3 regions of the Hoeflea prorocentri genome follow, and region 1 is predicted to be linked to each of the others. Evidence: riboswitches for the same ligand, from Rfam matches in the RefSeq annotation. Region 1 holds a riboswitch; each other region holds the start of a gene.
What was found. A riboswitch is a leader RNA that binds a small molecule or an ion and turns the genes downstream of it on or off. The one in region 1 is predicted to bind cobalamin.
Positions count from the first base shown of each region.

Region 2: linked by a shared signal. The riboswitch ahead of OQ273_RS20605 (hypothetical protein) and the one ahead of OQ273_RS04335 (DUF1636 domain-containing protein) in region 1 are both predicted to bind cobalamin.
Region 3: linked by a shared signal. The riboswitch ahead of OQ273_RS16925 (energy-coupling factor ABC transporter permease) and the one ahead of OQ273_RS04335 (DUF1636 domain-containing protein) in region 1 are both predicted to bind cobalamin.

Region 1 is NZ_JAPJZI010000001.1:942,246-947,947, reverse strand. It holds gene OQ273_RS04345 (ABC transporter permease) at 1-940, opposite strand, end outside; gene OQ273_RS04340 (ABC transporter substrate-binding protein) at 957-2,495, opposite strand; gene OQ273_RS04335 (DUF1636 domain-containing protein) at 2,495-2,941, opposite strand; cobalamin riboswitch at 3,070-3,297, opposite strand; gene OQ273_RS04330 (hypothetical protein) at 3,413-4,339, shown strand; gene OQ273_RS04325 (hypothetical protein) at 4,336-5,265, shown strand; gene OQ273_RS04320 (outer membrane protein) at 5,347-5,702, opposite strand, start outside.
Region 2 is NZ_JAPJZI010000001.1:4,373,993-4,379,694, reverse strand. It holds gene leuB (3-isopropylmalate dehydrogenase) at 1-725, opposite strand, end outside; gene OQ273_RS20630 (RidA family protein) at 767-1,150, opposite strand; gene leuD (3-isopropylmalate dehydratase small subunit) at 1,183-1,788, opposite strand; gene OQ273_RS20620 (hypothetical protein) at 1,926-2,150, opposite strand; gene OQ273_RS20615 (HpcH/HpaI aldolase/citrate lyase family protein) at 2,367-3,257, shown strand; gene OQ273_RS20610 (DUF1737 domain-containing protein) at 3,282-3,488, shown strand; gene OQ273_RS20605 (hypothetical protein) at 3,502-3,819, opposite strand; cobalamin riboswitch at 3,981-4,191, opposite strand; gene OQ273_RS20600 (hypothetical protein) at 4,249-5,169, opposite strand; gene OQ273_RS20595 (sulfite exporter TauE/SafE family protein) at 5,166-5,702, opposite strand, start outside.
Region 3 is NZ_JAPJZI010000001.1:3,612,624-3,618,325, forward strand. It holds gene OQ273_RS16915 (SGNH/GDSL hydrolase family protein) at 1-473, shown strand, start outside; gene OQ273_RS16920 (ROK family transcriptional regulator) at 527-1,618, shown strand; cobalamin riboswitch at 1,743-1,953, shown strand; gene OQ273_RS16925 (energy-coupling factor ABC transporter permease) at 2,005-2,688, shown strand; gene OQ273_RS16930 (ABC transporter substrate-binding protein) at 2,784-4,013, shown strand; gene OQ273_RS16935 (adenylate/guanylate cyclase domain-containing protein) at 4,010-5,702, shown strand, end outside.

The DNA of each region.
Region 1 (5,702 bases):
CCCTCGACGGCAATGAGCCAATCCGCGGATCAAGCGTGTGTCTCAGCAAAGCACAAAGATGCAGGCCGAAGATTATCCATAGGGCAACGAGCGCGATATATGATTGCAAAACAGGATAATCACGCGACGACACTGCATCCACGACCCGTTCAGACAATCCCGGAATCCCGAAAACAATCTCGGCAATGGCCGTACCACCCACAATCCATGCAAGATCGGGCGCGATGCCGGCCACAAGCACGATCGCGGCCTGACGGCCGCCATGGCGCCACAGCGCGGTCTTGCGCGAAAGGCCTTTTGCAAGGGCGGTCCGCATAAACGGCGCTGCCGCCGTTTCGGCAAACCCGGTGCGTACCAGGCGGGAAACACTGCCGATAGAGAAAAATGCGACCAGCGCAACCGGCAGAACGAGCCGTTCAACCGTGCTGCCCGAGAATGGAAGAAGCCATCGAAGTTCGGCGGCAAACAGCCAAAGCGCCAGGAGCCCCACAGCAAAGGCAGGAAGCGCCTGACCGGCCACGGCCATGCTCCGCGAAAGACTATCAGCCATGCCTCCAGGGTGGAGCGCGGCACGAAAACCAAGAAATGTGCCGAAACAAATCGCAGCAATCATGCCGCCGAAACCAATCGCCGCCGACCATGCCAGGCGCGGAGCAAGTTCATTCGAAACGCTGCCGCCGGTGACAAATGAAACACCCCAATCGAGGGTGACGAAACCCTTCAGCCAGATGAAAAACTGCTCGATCAGACTGTGATCAAGCCCCCAGGCCTGACGGTAGGCGGCGACCAGCTCGTCGCCGGCGTGAACATTCATGCGATTTGCAAAAATATCGACCGGATCGCCGGGAATGAGGCGAATCAACACAAAGCTCACGGCAACCGCAGCCAGCCATGACACAAGGGCCATGAATGCCATCCGCATTGCCGCAAGCCAGCTCATCGCTCAGGCTCCCTGTCTATGGTTGCGACACAAAAAGATCCGGACGGATGACGTAGTAGTCCGACCCCCAAGGCTGATAATCCGCCAACCGGCCGGACAGGCCGACATGCCATTGCGGCGTAACGAGGAACGAGACCGGGGCACCATCCGCAATCAGTTCCTGCGCCTTTTTTGCCAACGCAATCCGCTCATTGGAATCCTCTGCCTTGCGCAGCGCGTCAACAACATCGTCATAGGTCGCACTGGACCAGCCCGTGTAATTGCGTGCGGCATCTGTTTCGAAGAAGAGAGAAAGAAACAGGCCAGGATCACCCGAAGGAGCGGTATGCTGCGCCCAAAGGAACAGGTCGAACTCGCCGCTGTCCGCGACATTGCTCGGGGATTCGGTCACCTGCGTTGTCACTGCAATGCCCAGATCCGCGAGAGCCGCACGGATTACCGGTTGGAAGGTCACGAGATCGGGGCGCTGCGGATAGGCCCACAAAACGAGGTCCAGATTTTTGCCATCCTTGGAGCGCAAGCCATCATCACCCATAATCCAGCCGGCCTCATCAAGCAGGCGTGCCGATAGGTCGGGATCGTAGGCAAGTGTCCCCTCGGCAGCAAACGGGTAGCCAGCGGCGAAAGCGCCTGTCGCCGGTGTGCCCGCTCGCGCGGCGGTTACCAGATGGTTCCTGTTAATAGCAGCGTCGATCGCCCGGCGGACCCGAACGTCTCCCAGTGTCGGCGTGCGCGTGTTCATCCACATCATGTACTGGTAAGCGACCGGGAAAGATCTTACCGACCGGTCTTTGCTGCCATCAAACATCGAGATGGTTTCAACAGGCAGATTGAAGGCAAGGTCCAACTCGCCGGATGCAAATGCAAGCGCCATAGACTGACCATCAGCGATCCGCCGGATCGTAACATCCGGCCGCTGCCCGTGTCCTTCATAGTGCCTATTCGGCACCATCTCGATCGCGGAGCCGGTTTCGAAGCTTTCCACGGCAAATGGACCGGTAAAGATGGGATCGCCGCTGGTCTCCATGTAAACCGGGAAGGCCCACTCGGCGAGAATGGATGGAAGGATCGCCGTTGGCTGCTCGGTTGTCACGTTCAGCGTATCGTTGTCCACCGCTTCGAAAATCAACCGGCCCGCTGTCGCGCGTGCCGACGCGTTGGCCTCACCGGTGCGGTTGAGAGCGGCCGCGACCAGCTTGGCTGTAACGGGCGTTCCATCGGAGAAAAAGCGTTCGGGCGACAGTTCAATCATCCAGGAGCCATCCGCATTTTTTGTCGCGGACGCGGCGAGATTAGGAATGACCTCTCCATCGCGCGATACGGAGAAAAGCTGTTCGGCAATACCATGGGATACGAGCGCCCAGCCGGTTGAACCATCGGCAGGATCAAGACCTGATGCAAGGAACGTCTGGCCGACAGTCACGTTTTCAGCCGCCGCGGAAGCAATCACACCTGCCAGGGCAAACGCAGCTGCAAGGCCTGCAGCCGACAGGGCGTTGCGGCATCTGTCAAAGGTTTGCTGATCCCGGTTCAATTGGTTTTTCGCAATAAGCATCAAAGTATGTCCTTGTCGATTGCAGGAAGAATGGTGAAATCAGGGTCGATTGGGTCGCCATCAAGGTTGAGGGGCGGAATGCGGCCAAGAATGCCGGCGCGCAAGGCTTCTGGACGATCGGCGCGCTCGACGAAACCATTGGTTGTCGTGGCATACTTTTCGGCCAGTTCGAGGATCGCCTCGGCATCGGTTTGCGGGTGAAGATCGCCGAATACGAGCGTGTATTTGGATGGCCCCGACAGCGCGACAACGCAAGGACGCTTGCACTGGCTCATGCAACGCACGCCACGAAACGACATGCCGAGCCCGGCGGCGGCGCTGCCGGAAAATTGTGAATGGAGTGTCTTGGCCAGGCGATAACCCGGCCGCTGGTTATCCGGGCCGGAGAACGCTGCCTGCCGGCAACGGGTACAGACCGACAAGCTCGCCAATTTCTTGTTTTGCACAGATCATCATCCCCCGAGGAAGCGGCGGGTACCGAAGGGAGAGATGAAGGCCGGATTTGTTACGCCCGGCAAATGTCAGCGAAATTTTCGATGTCATCACTACGACCTCCCCGGGGGCACCCCGCCCGAGTTTAAGTTGAGCGATGGCAGGTCTCCTGACTCGCGGGTCTATGCCTGTCAGCACCTTCCCAGGATGGAGACTACACACCATACCCAGTGGTTTTCGCTGATAGGCTCTCCGCTTACAGTTGCGGGGGCAGTCACGGAATTGGCACCTGATGGTTACACCGCACCGTGTTCCCTTTTCATCCAGCTAGCCGTAAGGATTCGCCGGAACCATCTGGGCGGCAGTCTTATCGTGTTGGTGATAGCTGTCAACATCGCGACGGGACAATGCGCAAAGAGAAACGCGCTTGGCTTTGAGGTTATTTGCGCTTGTTCCCGGTCGCCTCCTTGTCTAAGCGTCTGTGCATGCAAGGACACAAAAAATATATCGTTTCAACCACCATCAACGCACCAACCGAGGCGATCCGGCGCTTTGATGCCATGAAGGACTGGACGTTGATCGTGGTGGGCGACCGGAAAACGCCGACCGACTACCGGCTGGACAACGGGCGATACCTGTCACCTTCGGATCAGGAAAAACTCGCACCGGAGCTTTCGGAGCTGATTGGCTGGAACTGCATCCAGCGCCGAAATCTCGGCTTTGTGCTGGCGCTGGATGAAGGCGCCGATATCATTGCGACGGTCGATGATGACAACATACCCTATGAGAACTGGGGCAGCGAACTGCTTGTCGGCACGACGGCGACAATGAAGTCATTTATCGTCGATGGCGATTGTTTTGACCCGGTCGGCGCGACGGAACACAGGCACCTTTGGCATCGCGGCTTTCCCCTTCAACTGCTTAGAACCCGAGACTATTCAAATTTCGAAGACCGACAGGTCCATGTCGATATTCAGGCCGATTTCTGGGATGGCGACCCGGATATCGATGCGGTCTGCCGCATGGAACACGCTCCGGATGTAACTTTCGATACGGGCAGCTTTCCTTTCACATCCGACACGGTCAGCCCCTTCAATTCACAAAATACTTTCCTGACCTCCGAAGCACTTCGGCGCTACTTCATGGTGCCTTTTGCCGGCAGGATGGACGATATCTGGGCCGCCTATCATCTGCTTCACCTCGGCTACAAAGTCGCCTATGCGCAGGCCTCGGTTCGCCAGGACAGAAACGTGCAGGACCTGACCGGCAATCTGGTCAACGAGTTTGTCGGCTACGAAAACAACGCGAAGATGGTGCAAGCGATCAATTCCGGAAGTTACGACATCAGTGCCTACTGGCCGCAACGGGCCCTTAGAGCCTATGAAGCCTATATGCGCAGGGTGGATGCATGATTTCGATCGTCATTGTGGGCCGCAACGACAATTACGGCGGCGATTTCGAGGATCGGCTGTTTTCGACCAGCCTCTACAATCTTAAAGCGCTGGAGGCCCGGGGCGTTGAGGCGGAGCTGGTATTCGTCGAGTGGAACCCGCTTCCCGGAAGGCCGTTATTGTCAGAAAAGCTGCTGTCCACCATCGACAAGGCGCGCTGCATTGTTGTCGACGCATCCATCCACCGGCTGATCAGCGAAAACCGGCACATCAAGCTGTTTGAATATCACGCCAAGAATGCCGGAGCCGCCAGAGCCAGAGGATCATGGCTGCTGCTGACAAATCCCGACAATTACTTCGGCGACGATGTCCTGGAGTTCCTGCAAAAGGGCAACTTCGAAACGCGCATGTTGTACAGGGCCGGCTGGATCGACATCGAGGATGCATCTTCGCTTAACGACCCATCCCTGTCCGACAACCATGCCAGCGATATCGAGCCCTATTGCATGGCGTCAGGAGATTTCATCTTTTGCTCCAGATCGCTCTTTCACGAGATTGGCGGTTTCCGCGAGGATTTGACCTTCAGCAACACGCACAAGGATGCCATATTCTGTACAGCGGCGTTTGAACACACCGCACCCGTCCAAAAGATCGGCAACACCTATCATCTCAGCCACGGCCGGCCCGGGCAAAACATCCGCCGCGTCGACTTTGACTGGCGGAAGGTCGACCGGCAGCCGCAGGATTCATTCGGCCTGACCGGAGACGATATCATCACGACACAGAACGACAGGCTGACGACCTTGACCCTGCCTGATCATCTGCAGCGCGCCGCGATGGAGCGAACTCTTCCCGAGCCCGTCGTTCCCCAAGCTTACCGGCCGCCGCAACCGTCAGTCTTTCGCCATCCGCGCAAAACGCTCAAACGTCTTCTCGGCTTGCGCTAAAAAAACAGACGGTGCTTTGTCACCACAAAAAAGCCGCTGCCAAAATGGCAGCGGCAGGTCCCCCACCCCGGCTAAGGTCGATCAGAAGTGATAGGCAACACCGGCACGGACATTGTGAATGTCGGTAGTAATACCGGCCGGCGCACCGACATCCTGGAACGTATCGTTGAAATTCATGTAGAGGTATTCAGCCCGGGCACTGATGTTCTGCGTGACCATATATTCAAGGCCACCGCCGACCGTCCAGCCGGTTTCAAGGCCAGGATTGCCCGGGCCGGCAAAGGACGACTTGAAATCCATAAGCGCCAGGCCGCCCGTGGCATAGATGTGAAACCGGTTCATGGCATAACCGAGCCGTCCGCGAACGGTTCCGAAACTGGACAACTCCCAGTCAAAGCCGTCGAAACTGCCGAAAGCCGCATTGTAGTCGCCCTCGA
Region 2 (5,702 bases), 3.4 Mb from region 1:
ATGACGTCGAACTGCTTGGGCCAGCGCACAAGCTGCATGCCGCCGGCGTCGGCCAGCATGTGGTCAAGCGCCACATCGCTGTATTTCTCGGCGTGGGTCCGTGTGACGACCTCGTTCCACAGGACCCCGGATTTCATGACGTTGCGCTTTTCCATCGACGTGACTTTGTTCTGTCGCGTGCGCGCCAGTTCAAATGCCACCCCGGCAATGCGCTCGATCTCGTAGGTGTCGTAAACCTGCGTGTCGATCCCGCGTTTTTGGCCGTTCCCGAGATCGATGATTTCCTTCGGCTCGCCGAAATAGACGCCGCCGGTCAACTCACGTACGATCAGGATATCGAGACCCTCAATGACATCCTTCTTCAGAGAGGATGCATCGGAAAGCGCCGGATAGCAGATTGCCGGACGCAGATTGGCAAAGAGCTCCATATCCTTGCGCAAACGCAAGAGGCCGGCTTCCGGGCGGACATCATAGGCAACGCTGTCCCATTTGGGCCCGCCCACCGCGCCGAACAGCACGGCATCGGCCGCATCGGCTTTTGCCATGTCTTCTTCGGAAATGGACTTGCCGTGCGCATCATAGGCCGATCCGCCCACCAGCCCTTCCTCGATCTCAAAACCCGCGCCGTGGCTCTCATTCATGAAACCGATCAGCTTGCGGACCTCGGCCATGGTTTCCGGGCCGATCCCGTCGCCGGGCAGAAGAAGGAGTTTACGCGTTGCCATGGAACATTCCTTGTTTGTCTTCGTGTCGGACAAGAGCCCGGTCAGTCTTTCGGTTTATAGGCGGTAGCCTCGATTTCAATGCGCATTTCCGGCCTGATCAGACCGGTGACAACCATTGTTGCGGCAGGCCTGACTTCGGCAAAGAATTCCCCGACAACGGGAAAGACCCGGCCGGCGTCCGCGGCATCGGTGATGTAGTATTTCACGCGGGCGATATCGGCGAGGCCGAAACCGGCATCCGTCAGCGTCCGCTCTATCGTTGAAAGGGCGTTTCGAGTCTGTGCCTCGATGCTTTCCGGCATTTCCATGGTCTCGTAATCGTAACCGGTCGTGCCCGCCACGAAGCAGAAATCGCCTTGCACAACCGCCCGCGAATATCCGGCCGCCTCTTCCATGGGCGAACCGGAGGAGATGAGTTTGCGCATGCCGAACTCCGATTTGCGATCCGCCGTTCCGCTCAGTGCCACGGACGATGGTTGGAAATGTGTTCTTCGTGGCTGTCGATATGGTGGTCCTTTTCCATCGTCAGACCGATATCATCGAGACCGTTGAGAAGGCAGTGTTTCTTGAACGGATCGATGTCGAATTTGATAATGCCGCCATCGGGGCCGTGGATTTCCTGGGTTACGAGATCGACGGTCAGGGTCGCATTGGCGCCGCGCGACGCGTCGTCAAGGAGCATTTCAAGCTCCTCCGGGGTCACGACGATCGGCAACAGGCCGTTCTTGAAGGAGTTATTGTAGAAAATATCGGCGAAACTCGTCGAGATGACGCATTGTATGCCGAAATCCATCAGCGCCCAGGGCGCATGCTCGCGTGAGGAGCCGCAACCGAAATTATCACCCGCTACCAGGATCGTCGCATTCTCATAGGCCGGCTTGTTGAGCACGAACTCCTCGTTCTCGGATCCGTCCTCATTAAAACGCATCTCCGCAAAAAGGCCCTTGCCAAGGCCCGTGCGCTTGATTGTCTTCAGATAGTCCTTCGGGATGATCATGTCGGTATCGACATTGACAATGGGCATGGGTGCAGCGACACCGCTGTGTCTTGAAAATTTCTTCATCGCGAGAACCTCAATATACTTCCCGGCTTTAGCCGACGATGGCCAGCAGGCATAACAAACGCCCGCCAGGCGAACTTTGCCAAGCGTTTATCAAAGCTGAAACAGAAAAAGAAGGCCCCGGCGGTGAGAATCGCCGATCACATATCGATAATCTTGCCGTTCCCGTCGTCCCAGACACGTGGACCATTCTCGCGTTTGTGGACGCGGTTGCGCCGATTGAACCGGGCGGCGATCAGGCCGACCACGCAGGCGACAGCGGCAAAACCGACAATAGCCAGCCCGACGGTCGCCATGACGACGATGATCAGGGCGGCAATGCCGAGCCCGACAACTGCAACAATGATTGCGCGAAGATTTGCCATCGTATTACCTCCCGCTTTCTCAAATTCGGCGAACCGCAAAACAGCCGGCAGCCGTGTAAACCCGCTGGAGATCGGGTCTGCTTCCATTCAATTGGTCATTGAACGGTACAGTTTCAACCGCCGCCGCCTTACAATTCGTAAAGGATGCAGCTCCAAAACCGTCGGAGCTCACAACACAGCCTTGCGATGCGGCCCGGCGAAAGGCATTAAGACGCCATGAAAAAAACAGGCATACATCACCGCCAAAAACAGACCCGCCGCTCGGTCCTTTACATACCCGCCAACAATGAACGGGCCATGGAAAAGGCTACCGGGCTCGATTGCGATACAATTATCGTCGATCTTGAAGATTCCATCGCACCTGATGAAAAACCGGCAGCGCGCAATGCGCTCGAGGACCGTCTTTCAAGGACCGGGCCGCCAGGCAAGGAATGGATCATCCGGATCAACGCCCTTTCAAGCAAATGGGGTCATGACGACATTGTCGAGGCTGCGCGTCTGCGCCCCGACGCCATCCTGCTGCCAAAGGTCAACGGTGCAGCCGACATTGACCAGGCCGAGGCGGCGCTGCGGGACGTTGGGGCTGAACCGGCCATCGGGCTCTGGGCAATGATCGAAACACCGCGCGGTATCGCAAACGTTCTCACCACAGCCGACACCGCGCATCGGCCCGGCGGCCGCCTCGATTGTCTGGTGATCGGATCCAATGATCTGTCCAAGGAAACGGACATCCCCCTTCCGGACGGAAGACAATTTATGACACCCTGGCTTATGCAGGTGGTGCTTGCCGCCAAAGCCGCCGGCGTCGATGTGCTCGACGGCGTTTATAATGATTTTCACGACGAGGCCGGTTTTCTTGCCGAATGCGCCGAAGGCCACCTGATGGGCTTCGACGGAAAAACCCTTATCCATCCAAGCCAGATCGGCGGTGCCAATGAGGCATTCGGAGCTGGCAAGGACGCACTTGCGCAGGCAAAAGCGATCGTGGAAGCGTTTTCCCTGCCCGAAAACGCCGGCAAAGGGGTGATAAAGATCGACGGGCGCATGGTAGAGCGCCTGCATCTGGAACAGGCCGAGGCGCTTTTGGCAAAAGCCGGCATCCGGTAACCTGACACGAATTGGAGCTGCACGATGAAACTCTACAGATTGCTGACCGGGCCAGACGATGCCAGTTTCTGCCATAAGGTCAGCGAAGCTTTGTCACAGGGATGGGAGCTCCATGGTGATCCAGCCTACGGTTTCAACAATGAATCCGGGCGCATGCAATGCGCCCAGGCCGTCATCAAGCATGTCTCCGGAAAAACCTACAGCCCGGACATGAAACTCTCCGAGCAATAAGCCCGGTTTTATATCAGGGTTGCCGCCTGCGCCTGCGCCGGTTCGGTGAAACCGGTATTTGCGATGCCTCGATGGCCTGCCTCAGATAATCGCAAAACAGCTGAACATCGGGTGACATGGCAGGGCCCGCATCCACGACGCGCAGCGCATATCGCGCCGCTTTGTCGATCGCTGCGCCCGTTGGAAGGTCGAGCATCCACTGGATCAGCGCTTCCTCGGCAGAAAGCGGCCGATACGACCGGTCCTTGCGCAACGCGACGATGTTGGTTCCGTCAGGCCGGCCAATCCTGCGGACGATACGGCCAATGTCACTATCTTGTACGGGAAACATCGCTCACCCTCCCATTCGGCCGGGTGAAGGACATCTGTGAAGATCGTCTGTTTGTTTGATGTGGTTCACATGTCTCTCCTCAAAAGGCAGAGACGGGGCATAAGAAAGCGCAGGTGCCGGCCAGGACCGGGCTCGCCGCTCTTCCGGGGCACCCCGCCCGGCTTGCAGTTCACGTAAAGGCAGGTCTCCTGGCTTGCGGGTCATCACCGTCTCCTGCCTTCCCGGCTGTCAAGGCCAGTGGCTTTTGGGAGAGGCTCGCCGCTTACAGTTGCGGGGGCAGCGCCGGATTTGCACCGGCTTCCCTCTTGGCTTTGCCAAACTTGCGCTTATCAGCGCGAATCGCGGCAAAGAACCTTTACCCAAGCAGCTTACCGCGAATCTGTTCAACAGACAGCCGCTACAGCGACGCTTTTCGTCGCAAGCTGTGGTTCAGCGGTAAAAGCGCCTGAGCAGGATGGGTGTCAGATACATCGGAACCTGATAGCAGCCGATAAACAGCAGCAACGGCTCCATGACGCCAGCCGGCAAGGCTGCCAGGAACAGCGCAATGTTGCGATTACCGGCACACACCGCGATTCCAGCGCTTTGATCCGGCAAGGGTCGCTTCAAAATGAGATAGACGCTTGCCTGCAGTCCGAAATTGGCAACAAAGGCAATAAAGAGGTTAAACGCCAGTCCGCCGGGGTTGTTCTCCAGGGCCGGACGAACGGCGGCCATCAGCCCGACAACCATGATAGCCATGGTGAGCGCTGCCAATCCATCGATGGCGCCAAGACCCGCCGGACCGGGATTTTTCAAAAAGAACCCTCGAATGACAAAGGCAATGGCCGTTGCAATGCCGATGATGAGAAGCAACCGCAGAGCCGCACCCAAAACGCTTTTGCCGGCAACCAGGTCCGGCATCATCCAGAAAACCGGGATCGTGGTCAGGGGAAGCAGCGCCGTACCTGCGATCAACAGCCGTAACGAAGGCGCGCTGTCCTTGCCAAGCAGGATAGCCAGGCTCGGACTTCCGGAAATCGGCGAAGCCGCGAGCATCAGCGCCAATCCGAAAGCCAGCGGGCTCCGCCAGTCCGTTGCAATCAGCACTAGAACAAAAATGATCGGCAAGGCCAGTTGCAGGGCCAGAACAAAGTAGAGAGACTGGCCGATATCCCGTGTCGCGCCAAAAGCCTGCCGGGGCCCGACACGCAAAGCGGAGAAGAACAACAGCAGCGCCACGGCTATCGGAAGCTGCTTTTCCATGAAGGCGGCAATGCCTGGCAACGCGACACCGGCGACCAACCCAAGGACAAGGAGCCAGCGCCCGTGGCGCGCGGCAAACTGCAGAACGGAAAGTACCGGGGTCACGTCAGCCCCCGCAGAACCAGCAGAATTCCGGCCATCCCGGCAACGCCGAGCAACCATGGTCGATACCAGCGCAAGAACCGCAGTCTGAAGAAACGGGCGACCCAAAGGCCTGCGAACATGGGCGGCAACATGGCCAGCGCCAGCGCGGCATCGCGCCATCCTGCCCAACCGGCCCAGTAAAGGCCCGCAAGTGAAATGCCGCAGCCGATGGCAAAGAAGGCCGCAAGGGTGGCGCGTGCCGCATCGGGCTCGCGTCCCTGATAGACAAGGGCCAGCGGCGGCGCGCCAACAGACGTGATCGTTCCCATCGCTCCGGATATGAAACCCATCGATCCCAGCGAGCCCCAGTTGAAAGGCAGGGATCGCCCGGCGGCCGACAGCCCCACCGCGACAAGAACCATTGCGCCAAACAGCAGACTGAAACCGGATGCAGTCGAGACGATCAACAACAGGACGAGACCCAACACCGCGCCGATAAGCCGCCCTCCCGTCGCCACCGCAACCTCGTTCCAGCGAATATGCGCCCGCTCAGC
Region 3 (5,702 bases), 2.7 Mb from region 1:
CTATCGAAGGCGCGATCAAAAACGGGCGCACTTACCTCAGACCCTGCATGATGAGTCACGCGCCACTCGATGTTGTTGTTGTTATGCTCGGAACAAACGACCTGAAGGCCCGCTTTGGGCAGCCGCCGTCCGAGGTGGCTATGGGAATGGGTTGTCTTATTCATGACATCAAGGAGTTGGCGCCGGGACCCGGCGGCAATGTTCCCGAGATCATGATCGTTGCACCTCCTCCGATGCAAGACGATATCAAGGAGTGGAGTTCGATTTTCGCCGGCGCGCAGGAAAAGAGCCACAGGCTGGCCCTTGAATTTGAGATCATGGCCGACTCGCTTGAGGTGCACTATTTTGATGCAGGTTCCATTATCGAATGTGATCCTGAGGACGGGTTCCATCTAAGCGGCAACGCACACAAGGCTCTCGGCGTTTCCATGGCGCAGGAAATTGTGGCAATCGGGTGGGTCGACAATGGCTGAGATGCGGACAATAACGAGACCACATGCGGTTCAGGAGGTGTATTTTGCCTGATATGCGGTTCGCTCCTCCAAATCCATTGCGTATCGCTGACCGCTCCAGTGGTCTGAACTCGATCAGTGTTCGCAGTTATAACGAACGGCTTGTCCTGTCACTCTTGTTGCAGAATGACGGCATATCGCGAATGGAAATTGGCCAAAGGACAGGGCTATCTGCGCAAACTGTCTCTGTTATCGTCAGATCTCTCGAGCAAGAAGGCCTCGTCAAAAAGGGAAAAGCGCAGAAAGGCCGTGTCGGCCCACCGGCTATTCCCTTGTCGCTGAATGCGAAAGGTGCCTATTCCGTCGGCATAAGTCTGGGCCATCGGCAAACTGACGTTGTGCTGATCGATTTCGTCGGGGCTGTGAAGTTCCACACCACAATTCCCAACTCTTCCAGGACGGAAGGCAGCAACCACACGCAATTCCTGGAAACGGTCCGTGCAGCCATTCAGGCGCTTCCCAGCAATCGCGAAAGGATTGCAGGCGTTGGATTGGCTATTCCTGAAGATCGATACGAGTTGAACCTGGCGCCTTATGGAGCCGCGGAAAGATATGAAACTCTGGGTTCCGAGATCGAGGCTGATTTAGGTGTTGAAGTCTACGTTCAAAACGACATATCGGCAGCGGCCGGCGGCGAGAGCTTATTTGGCGCAGCCAAGCCCTTGACAGATTACCTGTTCTGCTATCTGGGGGCTCGACTTCACAATCGGCTGGTTCTCAATCACCAGATATTCAACAGCAACGCCATCCAGAGCCACGACGTCGGGCTGCTCTATCTTCAGAAACGTCTTGAGGAAAACGGCTTAGACACCAGCGCGCTTTGGGAGAGAGGCGCCCTGTGGCCAGATTTCGGAACAGTCGAGGCCGACTGGTTCGACACATGCGTTTCACAACTCGAGCAGTCCATGACCGCGCTATCTCAGTTTGTGCCTGTAACCACAATCGTACTGTCATCTTATGCGCCCAAAGATATTTGCGAGAAAATATCAAAACGGCTGGAAGACCGGATGGATGGCATTCGTGCCATTGCCGGCTCACTGGAAGTCTCCCCCAAAGCCATAGGTGCCGCGAGCCTGCCCTTCAGTTCGAAATTCATGGTGGAATGAGACCAAATCGCCGGCAACGCCCAAGATTTCTTCCATCCGGCCCGCGTCACCTATTTCCTGCCCGACACGCCGTAAATATTCACCATCGAGGTCGCAAACGGCATTGCCCGGCCTCGGATGTGGCTGTAACAATCGGCATTCGGGTTCCAGGCGGGCAAAGCCCGCCGGATTAAATGGGAACACGGTAGGGACGACCAAATGCGGGCCTGATCCGTGACTGCCCTCGCAACTGTGAGCGCGAGCCGCTTCCACTATGCCACTGGGGAAGCCCGGGAAGGCGGAAGTCCAGGCGATGAAGCGCGAGTCAGGAGACCTGCCCGAATAACCTGAACAGGCGCAGCACAGCTGCGTCGGCAATGCACGAAGGGTGCAGGAAAGGAAAGACCATGCATATTGAACCGGGCGTCGTTGACGGCGCCAAACTGGCCTTGAGCTACGCCACCGCCGCCGGCGCAGGCGGCCTGATGCTGAAAATGGCCTTTGACGACGTAAAGTCCAATGGAGGCGTAGCGGCGCTGGCCATACGCAGCGTGGCGACGACCGTGCTGGTCTTCAGCTTCTTTGAGATCTTCCCGCATTTCCCCGTCGGGGTTTCGGAGGTTCACTTTATTCTCGGCGCAACACTCTACCTGGTCTTCGGCGCCGGCCCGGCAGCGATCGGCCTTGCCCTCGGCCTTCTGGCGCAGGGCGTTTTCTTCGCGCCATTCGACCTGCCGCAATACGGCATGAACCTGACGACGCTGGTCTTGCCTCTCTTTGCCGTCAGCCTTCTGGCCAGGAAGATCATTCCGTCGCACACGGCTTACAAAGACGTTTCCTACAAACAGGCGCTCGCGCTTTCGACCACCTATCAGGGCGGCATCGTTGTCTGGGTCGCCTTCTGGGCTTTCTACGGCGGCGGCTTCGGAGCGGAGAACCTGGCGCAGATCGGAACCTTCGGTATCGCCTATATGAGCGTGATCATCCTTGAGCCGGTGCTTGACCTTGGCATTCTCGCCATCGCCAAGAACTGGGATAATCTGAAGGACAGCCGGCTTTTCAACCGACGTCTCTACAGCGCTCACGCCTGATCCTCCATACAACCGGCTTCCGGAGCCTTGTCCCGGAAGCCACCGAATGCCTGAAATCAAGGGCGCTTGCCATTATTCGCACATGCGGGCTTAATATGAACCGGCGACTCAACCGGCGGTTCGTCACAGGCTCGACCTTCCGCCTCATCGACCGGAGGGACGTTCTGCGCGGTCCATTTCGCATCCTGCTTGCAGCACTCTCGATCGGCTTTGTTTCCTCCGCAGACAGCCGGGCGGAAACCGGCGTTCATTCAGACCGGATCGTTCTCGGCCAATCGGCGGCCTTCAACGGCCCGGCCGCCTCGCTCGGAACCGCGTTCCGGGACGGACTGAACGCCGCCTTCAAAGCGGTCAACCGGTCGGGCGGCATTCATGGCCGACATATCCGGCTTATCGGGTATGATGACGGCTATGAGCCGGAACAGGCAATCGCCAACACGAAAAAGCTGATCGACGACGACGCGGTCTTCGCACTGATCGGAGAGGTCGGCACGCCGACATCGCGCGCCGCCCACCCGCTTTCGGAGAAGGCGGGCATTCCCTTCGTTGCGCCCTTTACCGGCGCCTCGTTCCTGCGTGATCCCGCCCTTATCACTGCCATCAACCTGCGCGCCTCCTACGCTCAGGAGGCTGAAGCGCTGATCGGATATCTGACCGGTAGCGAGCATATGAGCCGCATCGCCGTCCTCTACCAGGACGACACGTTCGGGCGGGTCGGGCTGAATGGGGTGCGCGAGGCGCTGAAGCGGCGGGATATGGCGCCGGTTTCGGAAGAAACGTTCCGGCGCAACACTACCGCCGTCAAGCGCGCGCTGCTTTCTATCCGCCGTTCACAACCGGAAGCCGTCATCATTGTCGGGCCATACGAGCCCGCCGCTGTATTCATCAAGACGGCTGCACAAATCGGCTTCGAGCCGACATTCGCGGCGCTGTCTTTTGTCGGCAGCAAGGCGCTGGCCGCGGAACTCCATCCGAATGATCATGCGGTCGTCGTTTCGCAAGTCGTACCGCTGTTTGACGACCGTACCCTCCCCCTTGCCAAAAACTTCCTCGACGCGCTGACTGCAGCCAATCCGCAGGCCGAGGCAGGTTTTGTCACGCTTGAAGGTTATATCGCCGGAAGGCTGGTTGCCGAGGCGCTGCGCCGGCTCGGACCGCAGCCGACACGAAGCGCTTTTCTCGATCTCTTCAAATCGCCTGCCACATTCGACATAGATGGCATGGTTCTGGAATTCGGCCCAGGTGACAATCAGGGCTCCGACCGCGTCTTCCTGACGGCGATCGGCGAAGACGGCAGCTTTGTCGCCCTGGATGCCGGATTATGAGTGACAATGCCGGGACAACGGATGCGCTTGCCGGTATGCCGGCGACGCGCTTCGGCATAAAGCCGCAACTCTCCCTCGCGTTTATCGCTATGACAGCGATGACTGCCCTTGTGGGCGCTGTCGCCTGGCTGATCTTTGAGCAGATCGAGCACACGGTTGTCGAGATAACCGAACACAGTATTCCTGAAATCACTCTGGCAACACAAATCGCCGATGTCGGAGCCGATATCACGGCCTTCGCGCCGACGATCACCGCCAGCCGAACACAGAACGAGCGCGTACGGCGGCGCGACAGGCTGGACGGTGACGGTTCCCGCCTGCGCGATCTCGTCAGCCAATGGACGCATGAGCAGGTCGCTCTCTCTGCTGCCGCGCGCCTGTCGGAAGCGGCGGACAATATCGCCCGGCAGATCGAAATTGCCGACCGGGCCGTGGAGGACCAGCTCAACCGGGCGGCATCCATCAACGAACGCAGCGCCGTTCTCGACAAGACCCACACCGCCCTTCTCGACGCATTGGAACCGTTGATAGACGACGCCGTCTTCGAGGTTGTGATCGAGGGTGAGCAGAGCGCCACCGGCGGGTCGGGCAGCAATGGACAGGACCTGTCGGAACTGATCGACACGGGCGTGATGTCGCTTCTGCATCTCCTGACGCTGCAGGCGGACGGCAATCTGGCGGTTGGTATTTTGCGGGAGGTGGCCGACACATCCGATCTCGCTCTTCTGACGCCCATGGCGGAGCGGTTTCGCGCCGTTTCCGAGCGGCTTGAGAGGACCCTTCCCCTCGTTCCCGCAACCATTGACCGAACGGTATTGCAGCAAAACATATCAATCCTGACGGGATCCGGCCTTGGGACAGACAATATCTTCGAGCTCAAGCGCACTCAGTTGCAGCAGGCCGAGACGGCGCAAGCCGCACTTGGCGACATACGCATTCAGTCGGCGGCCATTTCGTCTGCAGTGGCGGAGCTCGTACAGGCCGCGGAGGATGAAAGCCGGCAGACCGCAGCAAGGGCGCGGGACATTATCGGCGGCGGGCACACCGCTATCGCCGCGATCTCGGTGGCAAGCGTCGGCTTTGCAATCCTGATGCTCATCCTCTTTGTCGGACCGCGGCTGGTGCGCCCGATCGAGCAAACCACAAACACCATGTCGAGGCTTGCCGCCGGCGACACGGATGTTGCCATTCCGGGCCTTGAGCGGCGTGACGAGATTGGCCGGATGGCCCGGGCGCTGGAAGTCTTCCGCGATATCACAATCGAGGTTCAAGAGTCGAACCTGCGCGAGATCGAGACCGCAAGGCGGCGTCTCCACGATGCCATCGAGAGCATATCGGAAGGGTTTTCGCTCTATAACGGCGAGGACCAGCTTGTCGTCTGCAACGACAAATATGGCGAGCTGGTGCATCCCGAAATCGCCGACCGCGTTGAGCCGGGCATGACGTTCGAAGAGATCGTACGCATGTCGCTTGATGAGGGATTGATCGAGGAGGCGCGGGGCCGTGAAGAGGAGTGGCTGCGCGAGCGCCTTGCCGTGCATCGCAATCCCGGCCAACCGCATCTGATGAAACGGTCGAACGGCATGTGGATCATGGTCAGCGAGCGCCAGACCGCCGAGGGCGGGATTGTCGCCGTTTATTCCGACATCACCGAGCTGAAGGAGCGGGAAAACGAACTGGCGGCCAAGT